2 regions of the Microbacterium aurum genome follow, and region 2 is predicted to be linked to the other one. Evidence: predicted binding sites of a transcription regulator. Region 2 holds the regulator's gene; the other holds the start of a gene.
The links. The regulator HspR, encoded in region 2, represses chaperone genes until heat shock. The targets are predictions, from matches to a motif close to AAGTTGAGTCNNNNNGACTCAACTT.
Positions count from the first base shown of each region.

Region 1 (3,844 bases), 470 kb from region 2:
GGCGCGGACGCCCCCGGCGGCGCGACAACCCCGTAAGGCGCCCGCCGGTGCGCGTCACCACCGGTTGTGGACGTCCTCGGCGAAACCCTCGATGCCGTTGAACGCGATGACCCCGGCATCCGTCCGGAACGTGCCCGCCCACGCGCCGAAGCACTGGTCGGTGCGCGACGCGACGACGCCCAGGTTCATCGCCGAACGCTTGTCGTAGAACGGCGTGAAGGTGGCGTCGAGACCCCCACCGGCGACCTGCCAGGGGCGCAGCGGATCGCCGAGGTCGTACGTCCATTGCACGGGCTCCGAGATCTTGTGCAGCACTCCGGCGACGACGACCCCGTTCTCGGTGGCGCCGGTGCCGTCGGTCCAGCGCCCGCCGACCTGGATCCCGATCGTCCGGCCGTCGGCGAGCACGCCCGATCCGGCGCCCCAGTTCCACGCGATGTCGTACGGCCAGCGTCCGCGCCCGTGGTCCAGCACCGCCCACGATCCGGCGGGGACCTCGTGGCGGATACCGTCCAGCGTGAGAGTGCCGGATGCCGGCAGCGCGACGTCCTTCACGGTGTACTGGAACAGCCGCGGCGACCACGGCACGACCACCGCGAGGCAGTCGTGGTCGGCGGGACGGGCCACGGTGATGTCGAACGCCGCCCCGGGGATCTCCGCGTGCAGGCGCCACACCTGCCCGCCGTCGGCGGGGGTGACGGTCACGGCGAGGTCCTTCGCGCGGGCTATCGCGATGCCGCCGGCCAGGGTGCCGGGAAGCGCCACGTCGCGCACCGGGATCACCGTCGCGGTGCGCCCCCACGTCTGCGCGGTCGCCCGGTCGAAGATCCACACCTCGTGCACTGCGGCATAATCCAGCGACGACACCGTCAGCGCCACGATGTGCGCGGGCGTCATGACGTTCCAGTACTCCCAGCGCTTGTTGCGCCCCCAGCCGTGCCGTCCCCCGATGCCCGACGTGTCGACCAGCGGCGAGCGCGCGAAGCCGATGGATGCCGGGTTGAGCCGACCGCTGGGCAGGGTGAGCGAGACCGGAGCGGTCAGCTCGGTCTCGTGCAGTGCGGCGGGCTGCGTGCCCGCCGGCCGCGGACTGGGCGCGGCGGAGGGGTCGGTCATCGGCATCCTTGCTGACGGTCCGTGACGGGGAGTGCTGGTGCGCCGATTCTATCCGTCAGCTATGCGGATGGCGGGGAGGCCTACGCATCCTGCTGCGGGAAGAGCACCCGCAGCGAGAACCACCGGTCGTCCGCGCTCACCGTCACGGTGCCGTTGTACGCCAGCGCCGCCGTCTCGATGTTGCGCAGCCCGTACCCGTGGCGCCGGTGCGCGCAGGTGCGGCAGGTGGTGCTCTTCGAGCGTTCCACCGGGCCCGCGAGCGGCATCGGCCGGATGCACGATCGGTCGATTCCGGCGCATGTTCTGTCGCGGGCGAGGCGTGGACGGGTCCCGCACACACGAGAACCGCCCCGAGTCCGGGTGGACTCGGGGCGGTTCTCCGGTGGCTCTCGCCGGGGTAGCTCTCGGCTGCGCCGGCGGCTCACTGCTCGACGGGCTGCGGCTCCTGGGTGCTCTCGTGGGCCTGTATGGTCGGGGCCGCGGCATCCGCCACCACCTGCACCTTGCGGGGCTTGGCCTTCTCGCTCACGGGGATCGTGACGGTCAGGACGCCGTTGCTGTAGGTCGCGGCGATGCCGTCGGTGTCGATGCCCTGGCCGAGGTTCAGCTGGCGCAGGAAGCTCGCGGTCTCACGCTCGCGCGTGATCCACTTGACGCCCTCGCCCTCGCTGAGGGTGCGCTCGGCGCGGATTGTGAGCAGCTGGCCGTCCACGTCGATGTCGACCGAGCCCGGGTCGATGCCCGGCAGGTCGGCGCTCAGGACGTAGTGGTCGCCGTCGCGGTAGAGGTCCATCGGCATGCGGCGCGGGCCGCGGCGCGTCTCGAAGAGGCTCGACGCGAGGCGGTCGAGGTCACGGAACGGGTCGTACGTGGCCATTGTTCTCTCCTTTGTCTGTCTGGTCTGAAGTTGAGCCCAGTTGACTCAAGTAGGTTCAGATTAGCACTCTCATGGTGAGAGTGCCAACCGTTCGCGGGGCGGCGAACGTGATGGCGCAGATCGTCGTCATCGCCGCGGTCAGCGACCAGATGCGCCCACACATCACACGGCCGACAACTCCTCCTCCCCAGAAGGCAGGCCTGGCGACTTCTCCACGGATCCGGGGCAGAGAGCCCCAAGCGAAGGCATCCACCCGCGATCCTGGGCGGATGCCGCGACACCCTCGACCGCTGCCCCCTCACCTCGGTGACGCATTCGGGCGCGCCCGAGCGCTCGCCGCGGGCGTCTCGCCCGGTCGGCTGCGCACTCGAGACCTCGAGCGCCCGTTCCACGGTGCGCGTCTTGCGCATCCCGACGCCGCGAAGGATTCCGGGGAGGGTATCGAGCTGCCGCGCACTCCCGACGAGGAGAAGCGCGCGCGGCTGCAGCACCGCGCTCGTGCCTATGCGGAGGTCATGGGAGCGCATGCATTCTTCATCGGGCTCACGGCCGCCGCACTGTGGGGAGCACCGCTCCCCGACGACTTCGACCCCGAAGCCGACCTCGAGGTCGGCACGGTATACCCACATCGAGCGCCGCGCGGCCGGGGTGTCCGCGCCCGCCAGGTGCGGCCGCACCTGGTCACGACGCGCGTGCGGGACGGGCTGCGGGTCGCAAGTCCCGCATCGACCTGGGCCCTGCTCGGCGGCGAGCTCGATGGGCGCTGGCTCGTCATCCTCGGTGACTACTTCGTGCGGATCCCGCGCGGCCCCGGCGGGAGGCCGCGACCACGAGACCAGCTCACGACACCCGAAAGGCTGCGCGCCGCAGCATCCGAGCCGCAACGTCGGCATCGCCGCATTCTGCAGGCGGCACTCGCCGACGTGCGGGTCGGCAGCTTCTCACGGCTCGAGACGGAGTACCGGCTTGACGCCGCCGCGGCGGGGCTGCCCGAGATGGAACTCGACGTCGAGATCCGCGATGCCAAGGGCCACTTGCTCGGCATCGCCGACGGCGTACATCGGCGCTACCGAGTCCTCGTCGAGATCGAGGGCGACCACCACCGGACAAGCAGACGGCAGTGGAACCGCGACATCGAGCGTCTCGCCGCCTTCGCAGCTGAGAACTGGGAGGTGATCCGCGTCACGGGCGGCCGCGTACGGGGCGGGACGGCGGCGACCCTCGTCGCCGCCGCGCTGCGCCGCCATGGCTGGGAGAGCTGAAGAAGCCCCTGAACAGGGCCCCTCGCGCAAGCTGTTGGCGCAGATTGCCCCTACAGGGCGCGATAGCGACCAGATGCGCCCACACATCGCACCCGCGCGCCCAAGAGAAGGGATGCAGCGTCAGCACTCCACGACGTTGACCGCGAGACCGCCCTCGCTGGTCTCCTTGTACTTCGTGGACATGTCGATCCCGGTCTGGCGCATCGTCTCGACGACGGCGTCGAGCGGCACGTAGTGGCTGCCGTCGCCCCGCAGGGCGAGCCGCGCGGCGGTCACGGCGGTCGAGGCGGCGATGGCGTTGCGCTCGATGCAGGGGATCTGCACCAGCCCGCCGACGGGGTCGCACGTGAGGCCCAGGTGGTGCTCCATCGCGATCTCGGCGGCGTTCTCGATCTGCCGGTTGGTGCCGCCCATGACGGCCGTGAGTCCGCCCGCCGCCATCGCGCAGGCCGACCCGACCTCGGCCTGGCAGCCGCCTTCGGCCCCCGAGATCGATGCGTTCGCCTTGAACAGCGACCCGAGCGCCGTCGCCGTCAGCAGGAACCGGCGGATGCCGCGGCGACGATTCGCCTCGGCGACGGATGCCGCG
Region 1 covers NZ_JAFBCQ010000001.1:1,162,324-1,166,167, reverse strand. The annotation lists gene JOD60_RS05850 (MarR family winged helix-turn-helix transcriptional regulator) at 1-36, shown strand, start outside; gene JOD60_RS05845 (DUF2804 domain-containing protein) at 55-1,116, opposite strand; gene JOD60_RS05840 (GHKL domain-containing protein) at 1,197-1,382, opposite strand; gene JOD60_RS05835 (Hsp20/alpha crystallin family protein) at 1,538-1,993, opposite strand; gene JOD60_RS05830 (putative endonuclease domain-containing protein) at 2,263-3,255, shown strand; gene JOD60_RS05825 (L-serine ammonia-lyase, iron-sulfur-dependent, subunit alpha) at 3,376-3,844, opposite strand, start outside.
Region 1: JOD60_RS05835 (Hsp20/alpha crystallin family protein) is a predicted target of HspR. The motif match lies at 2,021-2,045, and genes of this name have one in related genera.

Region 2 (3,844 bases):
CCGATGACGGTGCGCGCCTCCGCCGTGAGGGTGAGGGGCGACACCGACGCCCGGGCATCCGGCGCCGGCAGGCCCACGGTGACGGTCGTGCCGCCGGGGGCGGTGAGGGCGAACGCGGTCTCGAACGCGCGCGCGTTCCCGGCGGCTTCGATCACGACGGAGGCGCGACCATCGGCATCCGTCGCCTGGGCGAGCGCGTCGGCGGGGGTGAGCGCTCGCGCGGCGCCGAGCCGGCGAGCGAGATCGAGCTTGGATGCCACCGCGTCGACGCCGACGACCTCGTGCCCGAGCGCGACGGCGACGAGGAGCGCCGCCATGCCGACGCCGCCGAGACCCACGACGGTGACGCGCTCGCCCGCGGCGGGCCGCCCGGCGTTGAGCACCGCGCCGCCGCCGGTGAGGACGGCGCAGCCGAGGAGCGCCGCGATCTCGGCCGGCACGTCGGCGGGCACCGGCACGACGGAGGTGCGGCTCACGACGGCGTGGCTGGCGAAGCCGCTGACGCCGAGGTGGTGGAAGACGGCCTCGGCGTCAGCGTCGCTGTCGCTGTCGTCGCCCGGTCGCTGCCGGTGCAGACGGATACCGCCGCCCACCAGCGTGCCGGCGTTGTTGGCGGCGGTGCCCGCCTCGCACGGCAGGCGGCCGTCGGTCGCGCAGCCGGCACAGTGCCCGCAGCGCGGGAGGAAGGTCATGACGACGCGGTCGCCGACGGCGAGGTCGTCCACGTTCGCCCCCAACTGCTCGACGATGCCGGCCGCCTCGTGGCCGAGCAGCATCGGGACGGGACGGCGGCGATTGCCGTCGACGACGCTGAGGTCGGAGTGGCAGATGCCCGCCGCCTCGATGCGCACCAGGATCTCACCGGCCTCGGGCGGATCCAGCTCCAGCGGGCCGACCGTGAAGGGGCGGGTGCGGGCGAACGGCGCCTCGGCTCCGCTGGTCTCGAGCACGGCTCCAGTGATCTGCATGGGTGACCTCCTCGTCGCCTCCGACGCTACCCGACACCGGCGACCGGTCAGTCGGTCACTCCGCGGGGTCGGGGCGCGGCCGCCACAGCACGACCTCGGTCGCGCGGCGCGCGCGCGCGCCTTGCCGGAGGGTGACGACCGACCCGGTCGCACCCGCCGCGAAGACGCGGGATCGGCGGTCGAGCTCGTCGCGCAGCTGCTGCTCGAGCTCGGCGACGCGCCGACGCAGCACCCGCGCCTCGTTCTCCAGCTCGATGAGCCGGGAGATCGCGGGCAGGCTCATGCCCTCCGCCGACAGGGCCGCGACCTCGCGGAGCTGCTTGACGTGCCGCAGCGAGTACCGCCGCGAACCGCCCTGGGTGCGGGCGGGCACGACGAGGCCGAGCCGGTCATACTGCCGGAGCGTCTGCGGGTGCATCCCGCTCAGCTCCGCGGCCACCGCGATCGCGAAGGTCGGGGCTTCCTCGTCGATGTCCTGATCGGGCATGTGCTCACCTCCTTCGCGGGTTGCGGCGTTTCGTCTCGCCGCTGCGCTCGGCGCGGGGCGACCGGGCGAGGGTGACCCCACGGTCGTTGAGCGAGCGCAGCGAGACGAAACGCGGCATCCTCACTCCCGCGCCTTGGCCATGAGGTCGGCGCGGGGGTTCTCCCGCGGCTCCAACTCGTGGAAGCGCTCCAGCGCCTCGCGCGCCTTGTCGTCGAGGTGTGCCGGGACGGCGACCTGCACCTCGGCGAGGAGGTCGCCGGTGCCCTTGCTCGTCTGCACCCCGCGTCCCTTGACACGCAGCACGCGGCCGGACGGCGTGCCCGGGGCGACACGCAGCTTGACGGGGTCGCCGCCGAGCGTGGGCACCTCGATCGTCGCTCCGAGCGCGGCCTCGGTGAAGGTCACCGGGACGGTGACGCGCAGGTTCAGGCCGTCGCGCGTGAACACGGGATGCGGCCGCACGGTCACCTGCACGACGATGTCGCCGGGCTCGCCGCCGTCGGGCGACGGGCGTCCCCGGCCACGCAGCCGGATCTTCTGCCCGTCGGCGACACCGGCGGGGATCTTCACCTTGAACGGCTTGCCGTCCTCGCCCGCGAGAGTGATGGTCTCGCCGCGGACCGCCGTCTGGAAGTCGAGCGTCGTCCGCGCCGTCACATCGGCGCCGCGCTGGGGACCGCCGTAGCCGCGGAAACCTCCCGTCGACTGGCCGAACCGGCCGGAGCCGAACCCGCCGCCCTGCTGCCCGAACATCGAGAACAGGTCGTCGAAGTCGGCCTGCTGGTACGACCCGCCGCGCGACTGACCGAACCGGCTGAAGACATCCTCGAACCCGCCGGCGCCGCCGGAGCCGGGCGCCTGGAACCGGGCGCTGCCCGACCCCATCGCCCGGATCTGGTCGTACTCCTCGCGCTGATCCTTGTCGGAGAGCACCGAGTACGCCTCGCTGATCTCCTTGAACTTGGCCTCTTTGGCGGCGTCACCCTGCGTCGAGTCCGGGTGGTAGGTGCGCGCGAGCTTTCGGTACGCCTTCTTCAGGTCGGCTTCGGAGACGTCCTTGGAGACGCCGAGGACCTTGTAGAAGTCCTTGTCGAACCAATCCTGACTGGCCATCTGTCTCCTCAGTCCGCTCCGCCGGCGACGACGACCTTCGCGGGGCGCAGCTCGATGTCGCCCAGCCGGTAGCCGACCTCGACGACGTCGAGGATCGTCCCGTCGGCCACATCACCCGGGTTCGGCGCGTGGAAGATCGCCTCGTGCTGCTGCGGGTCGAACGCCTCGCCCGCCTCGCCGTAGCGCTCCACGCCCAGGCGCGCGACGACGCCGCGCAGCTTCTCGGCGATGGCCTGCAGCGGCGAGCCCTCGGCGAGGTCGCCGTGCTTCTCGGCACGGTCGAGGTCGTCGAGCACGGGCAGCAGCCCCTTGGCGACCGAGCCCTTGGCGCGGTCGATCTCGACCTGACGCTGTTCCTCGGTGCGCCGACGATAGTTGGCGTACTCGGCCTGCACGCGCTTGAGGTCCAGCAGCAGATCCTTGTCCTCATCGGATGCCTCGGCGATGGCAGCGTCGTCGGTCTGCTCGGCGCCCAGGATGTCGTCGACCGTCAGGGAGTCCTCCTGCGAGTCGGGGCCGGATGCCGTGGCATCCGACCCCTCGTCACCGGGGACCTCGTTCTCGAAGTCCTTCGTCATGTTCCGATTCTCTTACTTCTTGTCGTCCTCGTCGTCGACCACTTCGGCGTCGATGACGTCTTCCTCGGGGTTCGGCGTCTCACCGTTGCCGGGCTGGCCCACGTTCGGGTCGCCCTGCTCGCCGGCAGCCTGGCTCGAGGCGTAGATCGCCTCGCCGAGCTTGCCCTGCGACGCATTGAGCTTGTCGAACGCGTTCTTCACCGCGTCGTCGTCCTCGCCGGCCAGCGCCGTCTTCAGAGCGTCGACATCGGCCTGGACCTCGGTCTTGACGTCCTCGGGGAGCTTGTCGTCGTTGTCCTTGATGAGCTTCTCAATCGAGTACGCGAGCGTCTCGGCCTGGTTGCGGACCTCGGCGGCCTCACGGCGCTTCTTGTCCTCGGCGGCGTGCTCCTCGGCCTCGCGCACCATGCGCTCGATGTCATCCTTCGGCAGGCTCGAGCCGCCGGTGATCGTCATCGACTGCTCCTTGCCGGTGCCCTTGTCCTTCGCGGACACGTGCACGATGCCGTTGGCGTCGATGTCGAAGGTCACCTCGACCTGCGGGATGCCGCGGGGAGCCGGCGCGATGCCGGTCAGCTCGAACGTGCCGAGCGGCTTGTTGTCGCGCGTGAACTCACGCTCGCCCTGGAAGACCTGGATCGCGACCGACGGCTGGTTGTCGTCGGCGGTGGTGAAGGTCTCGCTGCGCTTGGTCGGGA
Region 2 covers NZ_JAFBCQ010000001.1:688,716-692,559, reverse strand. The annotation lists gene JOD60_RS03455 (zinc-binding dehydrogenase) at 1-968, opposite strand, end outside; gene JOD60_RS03450 (heat shock protein transcriptional repressor HspR) at 1,024-1,455, opposite strand; gene JOD60_RS03445 (DnaJ C-terminal domain-containing protein) at 1,576-2,568, opposite strand; gene JOD60_RS03440 (nucleotide exchange factor GrpE) at 2,577-3,146, opposite strand; gene dnaK (molecular chaperone DnaK) at 3,159-3,844, opposite strand, start outside.